3 regions of the Bradyrhizobium sp. BRP56 genome follow, and region 3 is predicted to be linked to each of the others. Evidence: predicted binding sites of a transcription regulator. Region 3 holds the regulator's gene; each other region holds the start of a gene.
The links. Region 3 encodes PhoB, which activates phosphate uptake and scavenging genes when phosphate is short. Its sites were predicted from a motif close to TGTCATNNANCTGTCAT; they were not measured.
Positions count from the first base shown of each region.

Region 1: ugpB (sn-glycerol-3-phosphate ABC transporter substrate-binding protein UgpB) is a predicted target of PhoB. The motif match lies at 2,416-2,432, and genes of this name have one in related genera.
Region 2: ppk2 (polyphosphate kinase 2) is a predicted target of PhoB. The motif match lies at 4,764-4,780, and genes of this name have one in related genera.

Region 1 covers NZ_JADYVV010000026.1:261-8,242, forward strand. Annotated here, with positions in the region: partial or broken gene I6F38_RS19305 (MarR family transcriptional regulator) at 1-208, opposite strand, end outside; gene I6F38_RS19310 (organic hydroperoxide resistance protein) at 377-802, shown strand; gene I6F38_RS19315 (CaiB/BaiF CoA-transferase family protein) at 992-2,197, shown strand; gene ugpB (sn-glycerol-3-phosphate ABC transporter substrate-binding protein UgpB) at 2,488-3,804, shown strand; gene ugpA (sn-glycerol-3-phosphate ABC transporter permease UgpA) at 3,962-4,843, shown strand; gene ugpE (sn-glycerol-3-phosphate ABC transporter permease UgpE) at 4,843-5,691, shown strand; gene I6F38_RS19335 (sn-glycerol-3-phosphate import ATP-binding protein UgpC) at 5,691-6,773, shown strand; gene I6F38_RS19340 (Hsp20 family protein) at 6,944-7,369, shown strand; gene I6F38_RS19345 (DUF1150 domain-containing protein) at 7,420-7,689, shown strand; gene I6F38_RS19350 (DUF6665 family protein) at 7,769-7,982, opposite strand, start outside.
Region 2 covers NZ_JADYVV010000016.1:126,508-134,489, forward strand. Annotated here, with positions in the region: gene I6F38_RS14255 (transketolase) at 1-2,124, opposite strand, end outside; gene I6F38_RS14260 (Lrp/AsnC family transcriptional regulator) at 2,256-2,717, shown strand; gene I6F38_RS14265 (fumarylacetoacetate hydrolase family protein) at 3,515-4,687, opposite strand; gene ppk2 (polyphosphate kinase 2) at 4,836-5,774, shown strand; gene I6F38_RS14275 (DUF6294 family protein) at 6,115-6,537, shown strand; gene I6F38_RS14280 (transporter substrate-binding domain-containing protein) at 6,711-7,589, shown strand; gene I6F38_RS14285 (amino acid ABC transporter permease) at 7,934-7,982, opposite strand, start outside.
Region 3 covers NZ_JADYVV010000064.1:44,514-52,495, forward strand. Annotated here, with positions in the region: gene I6F38_RS33560 (ATP-binding protein) at 1-412, shown strand, start outside; gene pstS (phosphate ABC transporter substrate-binding protein PstS) at 548-1,558, shown strand; gene pstC (phosphate ABC transporter permease subunit PstC) at 1,788-2,777, shown strand; gene pstA (phosphate ABC transporter permease PstA) at 2,782-3,627, shown strand; gene pstB (phosphate ABC transporter ATP-binding protein PstB) at 3,624-4,442, shown strand; gene phoU (phosphate signaling complex protein PhoU) at 4,549-5,265, shown strand; gene phoB (phosphate regulon transcriptional regulator PhoB) at 5,411-6,121, shown strand; gene I6F38_RS33595 (GcrA family cell cycle regulator) at 6,315-6,827, opposite strand; gene I6F38_RS33600 (aspartate aminotransferase family protein) at 7,316-7,982, shown strand, end outside.

The DNA of each region.
Region 1 (7,982 bases), on a different contig from region 3:
GGAACAGGCGCTCGCCGAGGTCCTTCACCGCGACGTCGTCGCGCTCCCACAGCGCCAGCATCACGAGATACTGCGGATAGGTCAGCCCGAGCCGGTCGAGCAGAGGCTTGTAGACGCGGTTGAAGGCGTGCGCGGTCGAATAGACCGCAAAGCAAATCTGGTTATCGAGCCGCAGCGCCTGATCCGCGGCCGTCGGTTTCCTGGCCATGATTCCCATCGAATCCATCTCGTTTCCGGGTCATTCTGGGCTCACGGGACCGCGGATTCAATTGCGAACAATTAAATGTGAGACCGCATATTTTATATTGTGCGCAATCTATTTGCGTGCAATACATACGCTGTCGAATTCAAGCCCAATCCACCAAGGGAGACCACGATGTCTGTGAACGTGCTCTACAAGACCAGCGCCAAGGCAACCGGCGGCCGCGACGGCCATGCGGCGACGCTCGACGGCGCACTCGACGTCAAGCTCACGACCCCGAAGGAGCTCGGTGGCGGCGGCGGTGCCGGCAACAATCCGGAGCAGCTGTTCGCGGCCGGCTATGCCGCCTGCTTCATCGGCGCGATGAAGTTCGTGGCCTCGCAGGGCGGCCCCAAGGTTCCCGCCGACGCCTCGGTGACCTCGACGGTCGGCATCGGCCCGCGCTCGGAAGGCGGCTTCGGCCTCGCCGTCGAGCTCGCGGTGTCGCTGCCCGGCCTTTCCCGCGCCGACGCTGAAGCGCTGGTCGAGAAGGCCCACCATGTGTGCCCCTATTCCAACGCGACCCGCGGCAATGTCGACGTCAAGCTGAGCGTCGTCTAATTCCACATCACGCAATGGTCCGCCGCGACACGTGGCGGACCATTGCTCTTTCAGCGGCTGGTTCGCTTGGCGAACGCATGCGCCGCCTGCTGCATGGGCCTGCGCCGACGGAAGCATTGCTGCCCCGGCTGAAGACCGTTAGCTCTGGGACCCTCGTTATCTGATCCCAACTGAGCGAAGGTTGTTTCCATGAATACCCCAGCGGCTACGGGCGCGATGACCGGCCTGCGCGTGATCGATCTGACGCGCGTGCTCGGCGGTCCGTATTGCACCCAGATTCTCGCCGACCACGGCGCCGACGTAATCAAGGTCGAGCCGCCCGCCGGCGACGAGGTGCGCGACTGGGGCCCTCCCTTCCATGACGAGGACGCGGCCTATTTCGTCGGCATCAACCGCAACAAGCGCTCGATCGGCCTCGACCTCGCTTCCGAGGGCGGACGCGCGGTGCTGATGAAGATGCTCGAGACCGCCGACGTGCTAATCGAGAATTTCAAGCCGGGCACGCTCGACAAATGGGGCATCGGCAACGACGTGCTGCGCGCGAAATTTCCGCGCCTCGTGCATTGCCGGATCTCCGGCTTCGGCGCCGACGGCCCGCGCGGCGGCAATCCCGGCTATGACGCGATCATCCAGGCGATGACCGGCATGATCGCGGCGACCGGCTCGCCGGAGAGCGGTCCGATGCGGACCGGCGTGCCGCTGGTCGACATCACCACCGGGCTCTACGCTACGATCGGCATCCTGATGGCGCTGTCGGAGCGGCAGCGCTCAGGGCTCGGCCAGTTCATCGAGACGACGCTGTACGAGACCGGGCTTGCGATCATGCACCCGCACACCGCGAACTACTTCATGCACGGCAAGCCGCCGTCGCTCACCGGCAACGAGCATCCCAACCTCGTGCCGTACGCGATCTTCCCGACCAAGACCGACAACATCTTCATCGGCGTCGGCAATGACGGAACCTTCCGCAAGCTCGCCAAGGAGATCGGCAAGCCCGAGCTCGGCACCGACCCGCGCTTTGCCCGCAACAAGGACCGCATCGCCAACCGCGATGCGCTCCGCGTCGAGCTGGCCGCGGTGTTCAGCCAGCACGAGGCCGAGCCGCTGTGCAATCGGCTGCTCGCCGCCGGCCTGCCGGCAGGCCCGGTGCAGAAGATCGACCAGGCGCTGACCAACCCGCACACCATTCATCGCGGCGACGTCATCGAGAAGGATTGGTACAAGGGCGTCGCCTCGCCGATCCGCCTCGAACGCACCAAGCCGAACCTGCGCCGCACGCCGCCGAAGTTCAGCCAGCACGCCGCGGAAGTGCTTGGCGAGTTCGGCTACTCGAAGGACGAGATCAACGGCCTGGTTGAAAAAGGCGTGGTCTGCGGTCCCCAGCGCAAGCGCTAAAGACGTTTTCGAGCCTGTCCCGCACGTGATGCGTGATGGGCACCGGTTCGCGTCAGGACAAAGCTGGAGCGTCGGCCCGTATCGAACCGGCCGACGCATCAACACTGCGGTGCAGCGTCGCGGCCGGCGTTACACCGCACGGAGCCGGCTGCGGTCTTCGCCTTTTTTACCGCTTCCCTTCGCTTCGGCTTCCCCCCTACCATGACTTTCGTTTATACGGTCATTTGAACGTCATCCGGCGCTGATAACGCGCGCAACGAAAGATGATGTTCCAATTGGGAGGGGTTTTGATGTTCTTTCGACGACTAGGCGCTGCCGCGGCAGCCGCTGCCGCGCTTGCATTCGCGTCGCCCGCGTTCGCGGTGACCGAGATCCAGTGGTGGCACGCGATGACCGGCGCCAACAACGACGTCATCGTCAAGCTGGCCAACGACTTCAACGCCTCGCAATCCGACTACAAGGTGATCCCGACCTACAAGGGCGGCTACGCTGACACCATGAACGCCGGCATCGCCGCGTTCCGCGCCGGCAACGCGCCGCATATCATGCAGGTGTTCGAGGTCGGCACCGCGACGATGATGGCCGCCACCGGCGCCGTCAAACCGGTCTACAAGCTGATGGCCGACGCCGGCGAGAAGTTCGATCCGGGCGTCTATCTGCCCGCGATCACCGGCTACTACTCGACCTCCAAGGGCGAGATGCTGTCGTTCCCCTTCAACTCGTCGTCGACGGTGATGTGGATCAATCTCGATGCGCTGAAGAAGGCCAACATCGCGGAGATTCCGAAGACCTGGCCGCAAGTGTTCGACGACGCCAAGAAGCTGAAGGCAGCCGGCTACAACACCTGCGGCTTCTCCGGCTCGTGGGTCACCTGGGTCAATCTCGAACAACTCTCGGCCTGGCACAATGTGCCGCTCGCCAGCAAGGCCAACGGTCTCGACGGCTTCGACACCGTGCTCGAATTCAACGGCCCGCTGCAGGTCAAGCATCTCGAGAACCTCGTCGAGCTGCAGAAGGACAAGACCTATGACTATGCCGGCCGCACCAACACCGGCGAAGGCCGCTTCACCTCGGGCGAATGCCCGATCTACCTGACCTCGTCGGCCTTCTTCGGCAACGTCAAGGCGCAGGCCAAGTTCAACTTCACCGCTGCGCCGATGCCGTATTATCCCGACGCCAAGGGCGCGCCGCAGAACTCGATCATCGGCGGCGCCTCGCTCTGGGTGATGGGCGGCAAGTCGGCCGAGGAATACAAGGGCGTGGCCAAGTTCCTGACCTTCCTCTCGGACACCGATCGCCAGGTCTGGATCCACAAGGCCTCGGGCTATCTGCCGATCACCAAGGCCGCCTATGCCAAGGCCAAGGAAGAAGGCTTCTACAAGGACCAGCCCTATCTCGAGACCCCGCTGCTCGAGCTCACCAACAAGGAGCCGACCGCGAATTCCCGCGGCCTGCGCCTCGGCAACATGGTGCAGCTGCGCGACATGTGGTCGGAGGAGATCGAGCAGGCGCTGGCCGGCAAGAAGACCGCCAAGCAGGCGCTGGACGCCGCCGTCGAGCGCGGCAACCAGATGCTGCGGCAGTTTGAAAAGACCGCCGTCCGCTGACATGATGCCTTCGGGCATGATCCGGAAAAGCGCGAAGCGGTTTTCCAGCATGCCCAGACGACAAGCTAAAGCGCGATGACGATCCAACCTCATCTCATCGCGCTTTAGGGCCATCAACCGGCAGGCCGCATCCGCGGCCTGCCCTTCTTCCGAGCCCATGCAAAAGCAAGCGATTTTCCAATCAAAGCTGTTGCCTTACGCGCTGGTTGCCCCGCAACTCGCGATCGTCCTGATCTTTTTCTACTGGCCGGCCGTGCAGGCGGTGATCCAGTCCTTCCTGCTGCAGGACGCCTTCGGCCTTTCCACCAGCTTCGTCTGGTTCGAGAACTATCTCGAGCTGTTCAAGGAGCCGGCCTATTTCGCGGCGATCGTCCGGACTTTCGTGTTCTCTTTCGCGATCGCGGTCTCCTCGCTGTCCTTCGCGCTGCTGCTCGCTGTGATGGCTGACAGGCCGCTGCGGGGCTCGACGCTGTATCGCACGCTGCTGATCTGGCCCTATGCGGTGGCCCCGCCGGTGGTCGGCGTGCTCTGGGTGTTCATGCTGCACCCCTCGCTCGGCGTGCTGTCGCGCTATCTGCGCGCCATGGGCATCGACTGGAATCCGCTGCTCGACGGCGACCAGGCGGCGGCCCTGATCATCCTCGCCGCGGCATGGAAGCAGATCTCCTATAATTTCCTGTTCTTCCTCGCCGGGCTGCAGAGCATTCCGAAGAGCGTGATCGAGGCCGCCGCGATCGACGGCGCCCGTCCGATGCGGCGGTTCTGGACCGTGATCTTCCCGCTGTTGTCGCCGACCATCTTCTTCCTCTTGGTCATCAACATCGTCTACGCCTTCTTCGACACCTTCGGCATCATCGACACCATGACCCGCGGCGGCCCCGGCAAGGCAACCGAGACGCTGGTCTACAAGGTCTATACGGACGGCCTGCTCGGCGGCAATCTCGGCTCGTCGGCGGCGCAGTCGGTCATCCTGATGGTCATCGTCGTCATGCTGACGGCGATCCAGTTCCGCTTCGTCGAGCGCAAGGTGACCTACTGATGGTCGAGGAGGAGGGCTTCCAGCGCTATCTGGCTCACGCCATCCTGTGGATCGGGATCGCGATCGTCGCCTTCCCGGTCTATCTCGCCCTGGTCGCCTCGACCCAGGACAACGCCGTCATCGCCAACGGCCAGATGTCGCTGCTGCCCGGCGGCCATTTCCTCCAGACCTACTACCAGACGCTGTTTGTCGGCACGAGCGGCTCGACCCGCGAGCCGGTGCTGAACATGATGCTGAACTCGCTGATCATGGCGCTCTTGATCGCGGTCGGTAAAATCGCGATCTCGATCATCTCGGCCTACGCGATCGTGTATTTCCGGTTTCCGTTCCGGATGGCGATCTTCTGGATCATCTTCATCACCTTGATGCTGCCGGTCGAGGTACGCATCTATCCGACCTACAAGATCGTCGCCGATCTGCATCTGCTCGACAGCTATGCCGGCCTGTCGCTGCCGCTGATTGCGTCAGCGACCGCGACGCTGCTGTTCCGCCAGTTCTTCATGACCGTGCCGGATGAATTGCTGGAGGCTTCCCGCATCGACGGCGCAGGCCCGTTCCGCTTCTTCTGGGATACGCTGCTGCCGCTGTCGCGCACCAACATGGCCGCGCTGTTCGTGATCCTCTTCATCCTCGGCTGGAATCAGTATCTCTGGCCGCTGTTGATCACCACGCGTGACGACATGCAGACCATCCAGGTCGGCATCCGCAAGATGATCACGACGACCGATGCGCTGACCGAATGGCCGATCGTGATGGCGACCGCGTTGCTCGCGATGCTGCCGCCGGTGTTCGTCGTCGTCGTGATGCAGAAACTGTTCGTGCGCGGATTGGTGGAGACGGAAAAGTAATGGCTAACGTCACGCTGCGCAGCGTCCGCAAGACCTATCCCGGCGGCTTCGAGGCCATCAAGGGCGTCGATGTCGACGTCGGCGACGGCCAGTTCTGCGTGCTGGTCGGCCCATCCGGCTGTGGCAAGTCCACTCTGCTCCGCATGGTCGCGGGGCTCGAGACCATCACCGGCGGCGAGATCGACATCGGCGGCCGCGTCGTCAACCAGGTCGAGCCTGCTGATCGCGACATCGCGATGGTGTTCCAGAACTACGCGCTCTATCCGCATATGAGCGTCTACAACAACATGGCCTACGGCCTGCGCAACCGCGGCATGGCCGAGGCCGAGATCAAGACCCGCGTCGAGGAAGCCGCGCGCGTCCTCGAGCTCTCGCCGATGCTGGAGCGCAAGCCGCGCCAGCTTTCCGGCGGCCAGCGCCAGCGCGTCGCGATGGGCCGCGCCATCGTGCGCCAGCCGAAAGTGTTCCTGTTCGACGAGCCGCTGTCGAACCTCGACGCCAAGCTGCGCATCGCGATGCGGGTCGAGATCCGCAAGCTGCAGCGCCGGCTCAACACCACATCGATCTACGTCACCCACGACCAGCTCGAGGCGATGACGCTCGCCGACATCCTCGTCGTCATGAACGGCGGCCAGGTCGAGCAGATCGGCAATCCGCTGGACATCTACCAGAAGCCGGCGACCACCTTCGTCGCCTCCTTCATCGGCGCGCCGCCGATGAACCTGATGCCGCTGCGTGCGGACGAGCTGAAGTCCCAGATCACGGGCGCCGACGGCGCCGGCATTGTCGGGATCCGGCCGGAGGATTTCGTGATCTCGAGCGAGACCGGATCCGGCGGCGTCGCGCTTGGCCTCACGGTCGAGGCGATCGAGCATGTCGGCGCCGAGACCTTCGTCTATGGCAGCCGCCAGCGCGAGGAGCAGGGCGTTGCCACCAATCCGGGCGAGCTGCCGCCCGGCGAGGTGATCGTCCGGGTTCCCGGCGTCTCGGGTCCCGCCATCGGCGAGCGGATCCGGGCCGTCGCCTCCCGCGACAAGCTGCATCTTTTTACTGCCGACGGCCGCAAGCGCGTCGGGGAGTAACCGATCGGGAAGAATTTACCCCCATGTTGCGGGCGTTTAGGCTGGTTTCGGGGCTGCTTGAACGCTATCCAGATCGCCCCCATATCCCTCACTGACCGGAGGCCAGACGGCCCGCCGGTTGCATGGGGCGCCGCAAGGGCCCCTCAAAGTCGCTTCGAGAGGACTTTGTAATGTCTCGTGTTCCATCGTTGTCCAGTCCGTTCCTTCTGGGATTCGACGAGATCGAGCGTGCGCTCGACCGCGTCGTGAAGGGCGCCGACGGCTATCCTCCGTACAACATCGAGCGGTGCGACCGTACCAACGGGCAGCCTGAGCGGCTGCGCATCACCTTGGCGGTGGCGGGCTTCACCCGCGACCAACTCGATGTAACTATTGAGGAAAATCAGCTCGTCATCCGCGGCCGCCAGCAGGACGACAAGGCTCGGCAATACATCCATCGCGGCATCGCCGCGCGCCACTTCCAGCGCACCTTCGTGCTGGCGGAGGGGATGCAGGTGCTGGGCGCGGATCTGAAGAACGGGTTGTTGTCGATTGACCTGGCCAGGCCGGAACCTGAACGGGTCATTAAGACAATCGCTATCAATGAGCACGAATAATAGAAACAACGAGCGGACTCGACCGCTTATCTGACTGAGGAGTCGAGACCATGAGTGAACTGAGTACCACCACCATCGAATCCGAGAGCGTCACGCCGGAAGCGCTGGCCCATCTGGGCGAAGGTCATATCGCCTATGTGAAGCAGGTCCGCTCCGAGGACGTGCCGGATCTCTTTCCGCAGGCGCCGAAGATCGCGCCGGGCCTCAAGCTGTTCGCACTGCACGCCGCCGACGGCACGCCGATCATGCTGACCGACAGCCGCGAAGCCGCGGTCGCGAACGCATGGAGCAACGAGTTGCAGGCCGTCAGCGTCCACTGACGCAAATCTACGGCTGAATTCAGCATCCGCGAATTCAATGCGCGGGCAGGCCTCGACACCGAGGCGGCCCGCGCATTTTTTATGGCGATTGCGTCGATGGGGCGAGCATCGGGCCCATGCTGAGCTGCACCTCGCCGGGGACATTGTAGTCGCGCATCAGCATGCGGTTGTTGCGCAGCCCGCAGGCCTCCCGCTGCACCACGAACATCCAGAGCGCATGGCCGGCCTCCCGCACCAGGAGGCGCCGTGCCTGCTGTGTGGGCGCAGGTGCTTCAGTGTGCGGATGGGCGGCA
Region 2 (7,982 bases), on a different contig from region 3:
CATGCGCTCGATATGACTCAAATGCTGCGCGCCGCGGCGGTCGCGGCGCAAATTCCGCGCGGCGGACCAACCCGCATAGAGCCGGTCGGCGGAGGTGACCGCCAGCAGACCGACGTCGCGGTGGCTCTCGCCGATCAGGCCGACCGCCTCGATCGCCTCCGGCGCGACGGTGCCGGTATACGCAATGACGATGTCGCAGTTCGGACCCGGCTTGCGCATCCAGTAGGCGCCGTCGGTGATGTCGCGCTGCAGGTCCGGGGTCATGATCCGTTGCGGCTGCTCCAGCGTCCGGGTCGAGAGTCGCAAGTAAACCGAACCACCCTCGGCGCCCTCGCGCTGCATGTGGCCGAACCCCCAGCCCATGATCACGGCAAGTTCATCGACGAAGGCCGGATCGAACGAGGCGAGCCCGTCCTGCCCGATCCCGATCAAAGGCGTCTTGATCGACTGATGCGCGCCGCCTTCCGGCGCCAGCGAGATGCCCGACGGCGTCGCCGCCACCATGAAGCGGGCATCCTGGTAGCAGGCGTAGTTCAGCGCATCGAGACCGCGTTCGATGAAGGGATCGTACAGCGTGCCGACCGGCAACAGCCGCGCGCCGTTGATCTGGTGCGACAGGCCGAGCGCCGACAGCATGATGAACAGATTCATCTCGGCGATGCCGAGCTCGAGATGCTGTCCCTTCGGCGAATATTCCCAGGTGTAGGCGGACGGGATCTTCTCCTGCCGGAACAGGTCGTGGTTCTCCGCCTTCGCGAACAGGCCGCGGCGGTTGACCCAGGCGCCGAGATTGGTCGACACGGTGACATCGGGCGATGCGGTGACGATGCGCGAGGCGAGTTCGCTATTGCCGCGCGCCAGCTCGTGCAGCACGAGACCAAAACCCTGTTGCGTCGACATCTGCGCCGAGGCCTTGAAGGCCAGCCGTTCCGGCACATCGATTTCGGGCGCCGACAGGCGGCGGCGCCCCTCGCGGTTGAACGGCGCCTCGGCGAGGAATGCCTCGAGCTCCGCAGGCTCCTGCGACAGGCCCTCAAACTTGTCCCACTCGTGGCCGGGGCGGATGTTCTGCGCGGCGCGCCACTTCTCCATCTGCGCCACCGTCATCAGGCCGGCGTGATTGTCCTTGTGGCCCTGCATCGGCAGCCCAACGCCCTTGATGGTGTAGGCGATGAAGCAGACCGGACGGTCGTGGTCGACGGCTTCAAAGGCCTCGATCATGCTCGCCATGTCGTGGCCGCCGAGGTTCGACATCAGCGCCAGCAACTCGTCGTCGCTGCGGCGCTCGATCAGCGCCGACACCTCGCCCTGGTCGCCGATGTCGTCGCGCAGATGCTTGCGGAACGCGGCGCCGCCCTGGAAGCAGAGCGCGGCGTACATTTGGTTCGGGCAGTTGTCGATCCAGCGCCGCAGCGCCTCGCCGCCGGGCTCGGCGAACGCCTCGAGCATCAGCTTGCCGTACTTCACGATCACCACGTCCCAGCCGAAGTTGCGGAACATGGTCTCGAACTTGGCCCACAATCCCTCGCGCACCACGGCGTCGAGCGACTGCCTGTTGTAGTCGACCACCCACCAGGTGTTGCGCAGGCCGTGCTTCCAGCCTTCGAGCAGTGCCTCGAAGATGTTGCCCTCGTCCATCTCGGCGTCGCCGACCAGCGCGATCATCCGGCCCTCCGGCCGGTCGTTCAGCCAGCCGTGCGCCTTGACGTAATCCTGCACCAGCGAGGCGAACAGCGTCTGCGCGACGCCGAGGCCGACCGAGCCGGTCGAGAAGTCGACGTCGTCGCTATCCTTGGTGCGCGAGGGGTAGGACTGCGCGCCCTTGTAGCCGCGAAAATTCTCCAGCTTGTCGCGGGTCTGGTGGCCGAACAGATACTGGATGGCGTGGAACACCGGGCTCGCATGCGGCTTCACCGCAACGCGGTCCTGCGGACGCAACACCGAGAAATAAAGCGCCGACATGATGTTGGCGAGCGAGGCCGACGAGGCCTGGTGGCCGCCGACCTTCAACCCGTCGGTAGAGGGCCGCACGTGATTGGCGTGATGGATGGTCCACGACGACAGCCACAGCACCTTGCGGGCCAGGGCGGACAGCATGTCGAGGCGTTCAGGCGCGATTCCCATGGCAATGCTCCGGGCGATATGCCGGAATGTTACTGCCGCAGGCGGCGGCGAAAATCTCAATTCCACGCGACAGCACAGGAAAAATTGGGATAAATTCCCACGATCCGACTTCAACTGACGAGTTCATCCCAATGCCTGCCCTCGATGCCATCGACCGCAAGATCCTGAGTCTGCTCCAGACCGACAGCCGCATGACCATGCAGGAACTCGCCGACAAGGTCGGGCTGTCGGTGTCGCCTTGCCACCGCCGGGTCAAGCTGCTCGAGGAGCGCGGCGTGATCTCTCGCTACATCGCAACCGTCGACCAGAAGTCGATCGGGCTGCACGTCTCCGTCTTCATCTCGATCAAGCTGGCACGCCAGAAGGAGGAGGACCTCAACCGCTTCGCGCGCGCGATCTCGAAATGGGACGAGGTGCTCGAATGCTACCTGATGACCGGCAACCGCGACTATCTGCTGCGCGTCGTCGCCGCCGACCTTTCCTCCTATGAGGCATTCCTGAAGAACAAGCTGACCCGGCTCGACGGCATCGCCTCCATCGAGTCGAGCTTTGCGCTGAGCCAGGTGAAGTATTCGACAGCGTTGCCGGTGTGAGGGCGTTGGTTGGTCAATCGAATGACACCAACCCCACAGTGTCGTCCCGGCCTAGTGCGCAATTGCGCACGGCGGCCGGGACCCATACGCCGCAGCAGTTGTTGTGAGAGGGACTCGTCGTTGCAGCATCGCTTAACAATTTGCATTTGGGGTTATGGGTCCCTGTTCGCAGGGACGACACTGAGTGTGTTGCGCTGTCAGTGAGCATACCTTCGCATTCTCGGGACATGAATCGTCCGAGTTTTGCATCTCGTTCCGTTTTGCAAAAGGGGCTTGCGCCGTCGGGCAACTCAGTGATTGGCGCTGGCGCTCTGGCCGGCTGGACGGCCTCGCCGCGACAACCAGGCTACGGCGCGATCCATATCCCAATCACGATGATGGCCAGTGAGACGGCAATGACCAGCATATCGGTGGTGAGCCAATCCGGCATTCCGTTTGATGGCTGCTCGCTCATGTCCGCGACTCCTTCTGTTCGCGTCGAGCCAACATGCTGGAGCGGACCGGCGCGAACGAGGATGAACTGGTTCACATAAAGCTAGGAAAAAGCGGCAAATTCCGCGTGTTTTAGCGCGCTTAAGTTGCGCCACACGGTCGATCTGCCGCGCAGGTTTCTGAACATGTTCGACAATGCCGACGCTTCGGCACAGTCACCATCATCGTCGTTCAACGCGCTGCGAGAGGCGGCTGAACGTCACCGGATTGCGGGCGCAACTCAGCGCCGACCTGCCGCCACGCGACAGGCCGCACACGGCCGACGAAGTGGTCGAGGTAGTGGACTCGCCGTCCCGTCCTGATCCTCACAGCACCTTGCGCTGTGCGAGGTTCTTCATCAGCGCACCGACGCCGAAGGTCCAGGGCTCGCATTCGTCGCTATTGCGCATCCGGTTGACCAGCTTGCCGAGCTGCGGCGCGGCGATGGTCACGATGTCGTCGCGCTTGTGGGTAAAGCCCTCGCCCTTGGCATCGCGATCCTTGACCGGCGCGAACATCGTGCCGAGGAACAGCGCAAATCCATCAGGATATTGATGCACGGGGCCGATGGTCTGGGCGACCAGATCGGTCGGGTCGCGGCTGATCTTGCTGATCGAGGAATGGCCCTCGAGCACGAAGCCGTCTGCGCCAGTCACGGTCAGGCCGACATCCATCTTCCTGACATCGTCGAGCGAGAAGGTCTGGTCGAACAGCCGGAGCAGCGGGCCGATCGCGCAGGACGCGTTGTTGTCCTTGGCCTTCGACAGCAACAGCGCCGAGCGCCCCTCGAAGTCGCGCAGATTGACGTCGTTACCGAGCGCGGCGCCGACGATCTTGCCGGCGGCGGAGACGATCAGCACGACCTCCGGCTCCGGATTATTCCAGGTCGACTTCGGATGCAGCCCGGCATCCATGCCTGATCCGACCGAGGACAGCGTCGGCGCCTTGGTGAACACTTCGGCGTCGGGACCGATGCCGACCTCGAGATACTGGCTCCAGGCATTCTGATCTATCAGCACCTGCTTCAGTTTCATCGCCTGCTCGGAGCCGGGCTTCAGCTTGGAGAGATCGTCGCCGACCAGGCGCACCACCTCCTTGCGGATCGCGTCCGCCGAGGACGGATTGCCGCGCGCCCGCTCCTCGATCACGCGCTCCAGCATCGAGATCGCGAAGGTGACGCCGGCGGCCTTCAGCACCTGGAGATCGACCGGCGCCAGCAGATGCGGCGTGGCCTTGTCGCGGCCGTCGGGCGGGGTGTTGGCAAGGATCGCCTCGAAATCGCCGATCCGCTCGCCGCGCGTGGCGCGCAGCGCGGCCGCGGGATCGCTTTCCTCGCAGAGCGCGCTCACCGTCGGGAACCGCGCCGTGACGTCGAACACGCCGTCTGCCCGCACCGCGACGACGGCCGGCCCGCCGGCCTGCGGCAACCAGACCCGCCCGACCAGCGTGCCAGCGGTGCCGTCCTCCGGCAGGACGTCTTTTGGCGTGAGCGAAATCATCGGCACATCTCCCTTTTTGGTTTTGTCGGCTTGTTAGCACAGTCCGCCCGGCGGCGTGAAACAGCGGTCACGGCATTGTCATAGAGGGGTAACATCGCCCGTCAATGCTGCCGTCCGATCCATCTAACACACTGAAAGACGGACCTTCATGACGACCTCCGCCCTCACCGACGAAGCCTCCCGGGATGAAGCCGAAGCCTTGCGCGCCCGCATCCATCAGGAGATGGCCGACAGCCTCGACGAGGAACTCGAGCTCGAGCTCGACGACATGAGGCTCGACGAGCTCGACCATGACGGCGCCGCCGGCAGGCCGTCGATCGACCGCAAGTTCTATTTCCGCGAATTGCTGCGGCTGCAGGGCGAGCTGGTCAAGCTGCAGGACTGGGTGCAGCACGAGAAGAAGAAGGTCGTCGTGCTGTTCGAGGGCCGCGATTCCGCCGGCAAGGGCGGCGTGATCAAGCGCATCACCCAGCGGCTCAACCCGCGGGTCTGCCGGATCGCGGCGCTGCCGGCGCCCAACGAGCGCGAGCGCACGCAATGGTACTTCCAGCGCTATGTCTCGCATCTGCCGGCCGGCGGCGAGATCGTGCTGTTCGACCGCAGCTGGTACAACCGCGCCGGCGTCGAGAAGGTGATGGGGTTCTGCAGCGACGAGCAGTACGAGGAATTCTTCAACTCGGTGCCGGAATTCGAGCGCATGCTGATCCGCTCCGGCACCGTCCTCCTGAAATACTGGTTCTCGATCACCGACGAAGAACAGGCGTTCCGCTTCTCGATGCGGATCCAGGATCCGCTGAAGCAGTGGAAGCTGAGCCCGATGGACGTCGAGGCGCGGACCCGCTGGGAGCTCTACACCAAGGCCAAGGAAACGATGCTGGAACGCACCCACCTGCCCGACTCGCCATGGTGGATCGTCGACGCCGTCGACAAGAAGCGCGCCCGGCTCAACTGCATCTCGCATCTCTTGAGCCAGATCCCCTATCAGGCGGTCACCCACCAGCCGGTGGTGCTGCCGCCGCGGGTGCGCAACCCGGACTATCACCGCGGCCCGATCCCGCAGGAGATGTACGTGCCCGGACGATATTGATTCTGGGCGCGCGCACGCTCTGTCCTCCCCCGCTTACGGGCAGGGCAATCGCATATGGAATGAACCGATTCTTCCGCGCCGTCATGGCCGGGCTTGTCCCGGCCATCCACGTCTTTTCTTCGCGTGGAAACGAAGACGTGGATGCCCGGGACAAGCCCGGGCATGACGAGTTTGTGGGAACTCCGATCGCCTCAAACGGCCATATGCGATTGCCCTACGCTTACGGGGGAGGATCACTAAATCGCGATAATAGATTGTGAGGCAGCTCACTGGTCCTTTTGCGCCCTCCCTCTAAACCAGAGGTTGCTCGCAATTCGCGGGCTAGAAGGAGGCGTACGCTATGTTGAAAGAACATCTTGAAAGCAAAAGCTCGGCGACCGACCAGCCAGAAAGCTATAAGGGTGTTGCGACACATGCTATCCAAACCCTTGACCTCAGTTGGAGCGCGCCCATTCGTTACGGCGATTGCAAGCTGTCCGGCTTCTTGAACGGCACCCTGAACAACGGCCCCACTCTCAGGCTTCGTTCTGACGGAACAGCAGAATTGCTGGCAAAATTTTTCTCGACCGACGACGGTGATGTTTGGGTTATCGATCGTCTCGTTCTTTTGGACATTCACGGGACGGTGCTTTTTCAATTTCCACACCTTTCAAGTCCAGAAACCCAGACAGACAACCAAGTGCTCGATTGGGTAGCCGAACTGAGCTTCCCCGCCGTTTTCTTTTCTTCGGTCACAGGGGCGAACATGACCTATCGTTGCTAACCCCTAAGGGCGCGGTTCGCGGCTTATTCGACCTCCCCCACAAGCGGGAGAGGTGAAGTCCGGCACGTAGGCGACCGCGCCCTCGCCTTGCCTACCAATGGTGCAGGCGCGCGCACTTGCTGGCACCGGATACCGACGCTAGGCTTCCCCCGATCTGGTGCAGGGAGGCCCGCTTGACTCAATCCGACGACATCAAAATCTCCGAAGATCGCCGTGACGCGCTGCGCTATGCGCTCGGGATAGGCAGCGGCGCGGCGCTCGCGGCCGCGATGGCAACGCCGGCCTCGGCGCAGACGCCAGCCGACAACACGCTGGATCGCATCCGGGCCAACAAGGTGCTGCGGATCGCGGTGCTGCCGGGCGAGCTGCCCTATTTCAACAAGGACCTCGCCTCGGGCACCTGGTCCGGCTTCTCGATCGAGATGGCCAACGATCTGGCCAAACTGCTCGACGTCAAGCTGGAATATGTCGAGTCGACCTACGGCAATTCAATCCTTGATCTGCAGGCCAACAAGATCGACCTCGGCTTCGCGCTCAACCCGACGCCGCAGCGCGCGCTGGTGGTCGATTTCACTAATCTGGTGTTCCCGCATCCGTTCGGCGCGATGCTGAGGAAGGGGCTGGAAGCCAAGACCTGGGCCGACATCAACAAGCCCGAGGTCAAGATCGCGGTCGACGTCGGCTCGGCCAACGAGGCGGTGGCGCGCCGCTTTGCGCCGAACGCCACCATCAAGTCGCTGAAGTCGCGCGATGAGGTGATGCTGGAAATGTCGTCGGGCCGCGTCGATTGCGTGGTCAACGCGCTGGTGCTCGGGCTGACCGCGATCGCCAAGAACCCGAACCTCGGCACCTACAAGATCCTGGCCTCGCCGTCGGTGACGATCGCGAGCGGCACGGCGGTGCGGCGCGAAGCCGACAAGCGCTGGCGCGATTTTCTGTCGGTGTGGATCGACTACAACCGCGGCATCGGCCAGATGCGCGAATGGTTCGTGGAGGGCCTCGGCCTCGCCGGTGTCAAGCCCGAGGATGTGCCGGTGGAGTTGAGTATTTGAGGCGATTGCCGAGACGGCAGTGATCTCCCTCTCCTGCTTGCGGGCAGGGCAATCGCATAAACCGATTCTTCCGCGCCGTCATGGCCGGGCTTGTCCCGGCCATCCACGTCTGTTCTTCGCGTGGAAACGAAGACGTGGATGCCCGGGACAAGCCCGGGCATGACGAGTTTGTGGGAACTCCGATTACCTCAAACGGCCATATGCGATTGCCCTACGCTTGCGGGGGAGGGCCGGGGTGGGGGTGTCGCCACAAGCGACGCCCTATGTATGGAGCGAGCTCCCTACCGGATCGCATCTAACGATGCGATCCGACCCTCCCCTGCAAGCGGGAGAGGTCAAGCAACTCACACCTTGTCGTAGGTTAGCCCGCGCTCCAACCGCCTGGCCACCAGC
Region 3 (7,982 bases):
GCCTCAGGCCCCGGTCATGATCGCCGGCGATCGCGAGGAACTGCTCCGCCTGTTCGAGAACCTGATCGAGAATGCCCTCAAATACGGCGCCTCCGGGGGCCGCGTCATAGTGTCGCTGAATCAGGCCGTTTCGGGCGCATCGGGCGAGGGGACCCCCGAAATCCGTGTCATGGTACGGGATTTCGGCCCCGGCATCGCGCCGGAGCACCTGCCACGGCTGACCGAGCGCTTCTACCGGGTCGACGTCGGCGACAGCCGCAACCAGGGCGGAACGGGCCTCGGATTATCGCTGGTGAAACATATTCTTAACCGTCATCGCGGGCGTCTTTTGATCGAGAGCGTGCCGAAGAACGGCGCCACTTTTACCGCCTGTTTTCCCCGGCCGAAGACCCCGTTACCAACCCAAAGCTAAGCGTTTTCAGAAGCTTAGCGTTGTCATCCAACTGTCATCCAACCTTCGTAAAAGCAGCACCGACCGCTCCTAGATGGACCGGCGTGAGCGCGATCGGGCGCATTCGGCGCTTCGCTCACAGGATGGAGACCACCCATGAATTTCATCAAAGCAATCGTCGCAGCCGGCATGATCGCCGCTTCGACGTCGGCCTTCGCTGCCGATATTACCGGCGCGGGCGCGACGTTTCCGTTCCCGATCTATTCGAAGTGGGCTGACGCCTACAAAAAGGAGACCGGCAACGGTCTGAACTACCAGTCGATCGGCTCCGGCGCCGGCATCAAGCAGATCCAGGCCAAGACCGTGACCTTCGGCGCCACCGACGCGCCGCTCAAGCACGAGCAGCTCGAGAAGGACGGCCTCGTCCAGTGGCCGATGGTGATGGGCGCGATCGTCCCGGTCGTGAACCTCGAAGGCATCAAGCCGGGCGACCTGATCCTGTCGGGCGAAGTGCTCGGCGACATCTATCTCGGCAAGATCACCAAGTGGAATGACGCGGCGATCGCCAAGCTCAATCCGAAGCTGACCCTGCCGGGCGATGCCATCACCGTCGTGCGCCGTTCGGACGGTTCGGGCACCACCTTCAACTTCACCGACTATCTCTCCAAGTCGAACGCCGACTGGAAGTCCAAGGTCGGTTCCGGCACCGCGGTCGAATGGCCGGTCGGCGTCGGCGCCAAGGGCAACGAAGGCGTTGCCGGCAACATCGGCCAGACCAAGAACGCGATCGGCTATGTCGAGTATGCCTACGCCAAGCAGAACAAGCTGACCTACACCGGGCTGGTCAACAAGGCCGGCAAGACCGTGCAGCCGACGATGGCTGCCTTCCAGGCTGCCGCCTCGAATGCCGACTGGGCCAAGGCTCCCGGCTACTACGTGATCCTGACCGACCAGCCGGGCGAAGCCTCCTGGCCGATCACCGCGGCGACCTTCATCCTGATGCACAAGGACTCGACCGACAAGGCGGCCTCGCAGGAAGCGCTCAAGTTCTTCAAGTACGCCTTCGAGAAGGGCGACAAGGCGGCCGAAGAGCTCGACTACATCCCGATGCCGGACTCGGTCGTCAAGCTGATCGAGAAGACCTGGTCGTCGGACATCAAGAGCTAAGTCCGACGCTGCGACAGGACCTGTGCCGACTCGATCGCGGCGCAGGTTGAGCGACCAAGACCCGGTCTCCATCACCGCGGCAACAAGCGCGGGATCGAGGCCGGGGTTCGCGCCTCAAGGGGCGTGGCTGGAACGACGACGCCCGGCCAAATGCGTCAGTGAAGATCGCTTCGGGGCGTAGCGGCTTGCGTGGCTTTTGCATACTAAAGAGGGGATTGGCGTGGCAGACATGGCTGTTCAGAGCGATGTGATGGAAGCCGCGGGACCTTACGATCGCGCCAAGGCCCTCAGCGCCTTCAAGCTCGGTGACCTCACTTTCTATTGGATCACCCGCATCTCGGCGATTTCGGTTCTGTTGATCCTCGGCGGCATCATCCTGTCGCTGATCGTCGGCGCCTGGCCGGCGATGAAGGAATACGGCTTCGCCTTCCTCTGGACGCAGCGCTGGGCGCCCTCGGCCGATCCGCCGGTGCTCGGCGCGCTCGGCCCGATCTACGGCACGCTGATCACCTCGGTCATCGCGATGCTGATCGCCATTCCGGTCGGCATCGGCATCGCCGTGTTCCTCACCGAGCTCTGCCCGCAAATGCTGCGCCGCCCGATCGGCATCGCGATCGAGCTGCTCGCCGGCATCCCCTCGATCATCTACGGCATGTGGGGCTTCTTCGTGCTCGGCCCGTTCCTGGCCAACACCTTCCAGCCTTTCATGATCCGGATCTTCGAGGGCGTCCCGGTGCTGGGCGCGGTGTTCGCAGGCCCGCCGTCCTATCTCAGCCTGTTCAACGCTGCGCTGATCCTTGCGATCATGGTGCTGCCCTTCATCACCGCGATCTCGGTCGACGTGTTCAAGACCGTGCCGCCGGTGCTGAAAGAGGCCGCCTACGGCATGGGCTGCACCACCTGGGAGGTCGTCCGCAGCGTCGTGATTCCCTACACCCGCGTCGGCGTGATCGGCGGCATCATGCTGGCGCTCGGCCGCGCCCTCGGCGAGACCATGGCGGTGACCTTCATCATCGGCAACTCGTTCCGGATCTCGTCGTCGATCTTCGCGCCGGGCACCACGATCTCGGCGGCGATCGCCAGCGAATTCGCCGAGAGCGACGGCCTGCACCAGTCCGGCCTGATCCTGCTCGGCCTGCTGCTGTTCGTGCTGACCTTCTTTGTGCTCGCCGGCGCGCGGCTGATGCTGATGCGGCTTGAAAAGAAGGCGGGGAAGTAACGCCATGAACCCGATCTACAAATCCCGCCGCCGCAGCGACATCGTCATCCGCGCACTCTGTGTCGGCGCGGCGCTGTTCGGCGTCACCTGGCTGGCGCTGATCCTGATCACGCTGCTCTATAACGGCCTTGCCGGCCTCAGCGTGCAGCTGTTCACCCAGAACACGCCGCCGCCCGGCTCGACCGAAGGCGGCCTGCTCAACGCCATCGTCGGCTCGGTCATCATGACCGTGATCGGCGTCGGCATCGGCGCGCCGCTTGGCCTGTTCGCCGGCACCTACCTCGCCGAATACGGCAAGCACGACAAGCTGACCTCGGTGATCCGCTTCATCAACGACATCCTGCTCAGCGCGCCCTCGATCATCATCGGCCTGTTCATCTATGGTGCGGTGGTGGTGCCGATGCGCGGCTTCTCGGCGATCGCAGGCAGCCTTGCGCTCGCGGTGATCGTGATCCCGGTCGTGCTGCGCACCACCGAGGACATGCTGCTCTTGGTGCCCAATCCGCTGCGCGAGGCCGCCTCCGCGCTCGGCCTGCCGCGTTCGCTGGTGATCAAGCGGATCGCTTATCGTGCGGCGCGATCGGGGCTGATCACCGGCGTGCTGCTGGCGACCGCCCGCGTCGCCGGCGAGACCGCGCCGCTGCTGTTCACCGCGCTGTCGAACCAGTTCTTCAGCCTGGATCTGACCAAGACGATGGCCAACCTGCCGGTGACCATCAATAACTTCGTGCAGAGCCCCTACGCCTACTGGAAAGAGCTGGCGTGGAGCGGTGCGCTGCTCATCACATTCACCGTGCTCGCGTTGAATATCGGCGCGCGTATCCTTGGTGCCGAAAGGGCCGCAAAATGACCGAGCTTTCCGTCTCCACGACTGCCGCAGGCCACATTCCGCAGGTTCCGCTGCCGGAAGCGCCGCCGAAAGTCACGGTGCGCAATCTCAACTTCTATTACGGCGAGCACCACGCGCTGAAGAACATCAACCTGACGCTCGGCACCAACCGCGTCACGGCGTTCATCGGCCCGTCCGGCTGCGGCAAGTCGACCCTGCTGCGCATCTTCAACCGGATGTACGACCTGTATCCGGGCCAACGCGCGGTCGGCCAGCTGATGCTGGACCAGACCAACATTCTCGACCCCAAGCTCGACCTCAACTTGCTGCGCGCGCGGGTCGGCATGGTGTTCCAGAAGCCGACGCCGTTCCCGATGACGATCTACGAGAACATCGCCTTCGGCATCCGCCTCTACGAGAAGATCTCGAAGTCCGAGATGGACGACCGGGTCGAGAAGGCGCTGCGCGGCGGCGCGCTGTGGAACGAGGTCAAGGACAAGCTGAACGCCTCCGGCCTGTCGCTCTCCGGCGGCCAGCAGCAGCGCCTGTGCATCGCGCGCACCGTGGCGGTGCGCCCCGAGGTGATCCTGTTCGACGAGCCGTGCTCGGCGCTCGACCCGATCTCGACCGCCAAGGTCGAGGAACTGATCCAGGAGCTCTCCGAGGACTACACGATCGCGATCGTCACCCACAACATGCAGCAGGCGGCGCGCGTCTCCGACAAGACCGCCTTCATGTATCTCGGCGAGCTGATCGAGTTCGACGACACCAACAAGATCTTTACCTCACCGAGCGATCGGCGCACCCAGGACTACATCACCGGCCGGTTCGGTTGACCGGCGCATGATCCGGAAAAGTGGAAACCGGTTTTCCGATCAGGTCATGCTAAAATTCAGGACACGAAGCCATGATCCCCGGGATCATGGTTGAGGGAGACAAGCGATGGCTTCTGAACATACCGCCAAGGCATTCGACAGCGACCTGCAGGAGTTGACCCGCCTGGTCGCCGAGATGGGCGGCCTGGTCGAACGAATGATTACCGAGTCGGTCGACGCGCTGATCCGTCGCGACGTCGCGCTCGGCAAGCGCGTGGTCGCCGCCGACATCGAGATCGACAATCTGCAGCGCAACATCGAAGAGCGCGCGGTGCTGACGATCGCGCGCCGCCAGCCGATGGCGATCGACCTGCGTGAGATCGTCAGCGCGATGCGCGTCGCCACCGATCTCGAGCGGATCGGCGACCTCGCCAAGAACATGGGCAAGCGCGTCGCGGCGCTGGAGAGCGATTTCCAGCCGCTGAAGTTGATCCGCGGCCTCGAGCACATGACCGACCTCGTACTGTCGCAGGTCAAGTCGGTGCTCGACGCCTACGCCGCGCACGACCTGCCGGCGGCGATGAACGTCTGGAAGGGCGACGAGGAGGTCGATGCGATCTGCACCTCGCTGTTCCGCGAACTGCTCACCTACATGATGGAAGATCCGCGCAACATCTCGTTCTGCATCCATCTGATGTTCTGCGCCAAGAACATCGAGCGGATCGGCGATCACGCCACCAATATCGCCGAGACCGTGTTCTACATGATCGAGGGCCAGCAGATCACCGACAAGCGCCCGAAGGGCGACATGACCACTTTTGCCACCACGGTGCCGGGCAACTGAGGCATGATCGGCAAGCGCGGAACCGGCAAGAGTGAAACTGGATGGTCCTCGCGACAACTCGCTTCCGCGGGGACTATGCTTGAGGAAGTAAGCGTTTCGGTTTGCGTCTGGGCAACGGATCACCACAGAGAAAGAACTTAGACCGATGAGCGCACGCATTCTGGTAGTCGAAGACGAGGAAGCGCTGACGACGCTGTTGCGCTACAATCTCGATGCGGAAGGCTACGATGTCGAGACGGTGGGGCGCGGCGACGATGCGGATACAAGGCTGAAGGAGCGCGTTCCCGACCTCGTGGTGCTGGACTGGATGCTGCCGGGCCTGTCCGGCATCGAACTGTGCCGCCGCCTGCGGGCGCGGCCCGAGACCAAGCAGCTTCCGATCATTATGCTGACCGCGCGCGGCGAGGAAAGCGAGCGCGTGCGCGGGCTTGCCACCGGCGCGGACGATTACATCGTCAAGCCGTTCTCGGTGCCGGAGCTGCTGGCGCGGGTGAAGGGCCTGTTGCGCCGCGCCAGCCCGGAGCGGCTTGCGACCGTGTTGACCTACGGCGACATCGAGCTCGACCGCGAGAAGCGCCGCGTGGCGCGCTCGGGCCGTCCGATCGATCTCGGGCCGACCGAGTATCGCCTGCTCGAATTCTTCCTCGAGCATCCCGGCCGCGTGTTCAGCCGCGAGCAACTGCTCGACAGCGTCTGGGGTCGCGACATCTACATCGATGAGCGCACCGTCGACGTGCATATCGGCCGCCTGCGCAAGCTGCTCAATCCGGGCCGCGAGCAGGATCCGATCCGCACCGTGCGCGGCGCCGGCTACGCGCTCGACGACCGCTTTGCCAAGGCCGAGCCGCAGCCGTAATGGGCGTTGGCTTAGCCCCGGCCCATCCAGCATCGTCATTGCGAGCGTAGCGAAGCAATCCATTTCACCGCAAACGCGGAACGATGGATTGCTTCGTCGCTAACGCTCCTCGCAATGACGGTGGAGGCCACAAAAAAAATCCCCGCTTTCGCGGGGATTTGTTTTTCAGGTCTTCCGTCGTTTTCCCGAGTGCTCACTTGATCTGCGGTTTCGCCGACGGCCGGCGGCGATCGGCGGCGGGCTGGTAGGCGACGCGCGAGTGATGCGCGCAATAGGGCAGGCCGGCGAGCGCCTTGCCGCCGCAGAAGAAGAATTCCGGGCTCGAGGGATCGCCGACCGGCCAGTGACAGGTGGCCTCGTTGAGCTCGAGCAGCGACAGCCGCTGGCTCATCGGCACCACATTGTCGTAGGAGATCGGATCGGGCTCCATCTCGACCTCGAAGGCATGCGCCAGCGCGGTGTTGCCGCGCGAGACCGGACGCGCCACCCGCATCATGTGCTGGGCCGGGCGAGCCTTGCGCTGCCGCGGCGCGGCCGTGGAGGGTGCCTTGGCGCGGCCGGAGAGGCCGAGCCGATGCACTTTGCCGATCACGGCGTTTCGCGTCACATTGCCAAGTTCCGCCGCGATCTGGCTGGCCGACAGGCCGGACTCCCAGAGTTTCTTCAGCTGCTCGACGCGATCGTCGGACCAGGTCAATACAGTCATCGCATTCTTCCCTTCGCGTAGCGCCGGCCAATCATTGGAGCGGCGCTGCGAGCCAATCTGGACAAATATCCCTGCGGCCAGAATCCCTTAGCCCTCGCCGGGCACGGTGTTGCGCCCGAACGTTTACGCGAGACACAAAGGCTACTTAGAGGGTCCAGTACCGCCGCACGAGATGTCGTACCCGACAGGCCAAACGCTACAATATGGCGTGACTCTGGCGCAAGAGTCCGCGGCCGTGCGTCCACATGTTCCCACACAGTTAAGCATCGCGATGAGGCTTTTCCACCGCACCGGAATGCTCCGGATTGCGCTCGTTTCGCATTGCAGGAAGGCCACTTCGTGACGATTGACACTTACCGACCGCAGCATAGAATGCCCGCCACGTGCCGCCCGCAAAGGCGGCCGTTTTGTTTTCCGAAGCTGGCCGTTGCTGCGCTGGCGTCAAGGCGCAGCGGCAATTGTCGGCTTAAAAACCGTCAGTGATCGCCATGACCAACGCTGCCACGTCGCATCTGCTCCCCGTCTTCGCCAGGGTCGATCTCGGCTTCGAGCGCGGCGAGGGCGCCTGGCTGATCGCAACCAACGGCGACCGCTATCTCGATTTCACCTCGGGCGTCGCGGTCAACGCGCTCGGGCACGCGCATCCGCATCTGGTCAAGGCGCTGCAGGAACAGGCGACCAAGCTCTGGCACATGTCGAACCTGTTCAAGAGCCCGGACGGCGAGGTGCTTGCCGCACGGCTGTGCGAGCAGAGCTTTGCCGACTTCGTGTTCTTCTGCAATTCCGGCGCGGAAGCGATGGAGGGCGTGATCAAGCTGGTCCGCCACTATCACTTCTCCAAGGGCCATGGCGAGCGCTACCGCATCATCACCTTCGAGGGCGCCTTCCACGGCCGCACGCTGGGTACGCTGGCGGCGACCGGCTCGGCGAAATATCTCGAGGGCTTTGGCCCGCCGATGGACGGCTTCGACCAGGTGCCGCATGGCGACATCGAGGCGGTGAAGAAGGCGATCGGTCCGCACACCGCCGGCATCCTGATCGAGCCGGTGCAGGGCGAGGGCGGCGTGCGCTCGGCGCCGCAGGCGTTCTTCAAGGCGCTGCGCGCGCTCTGCGACGAGCACGGCCTGCTACTCGCCTTCGACGAGGTGCAGACCG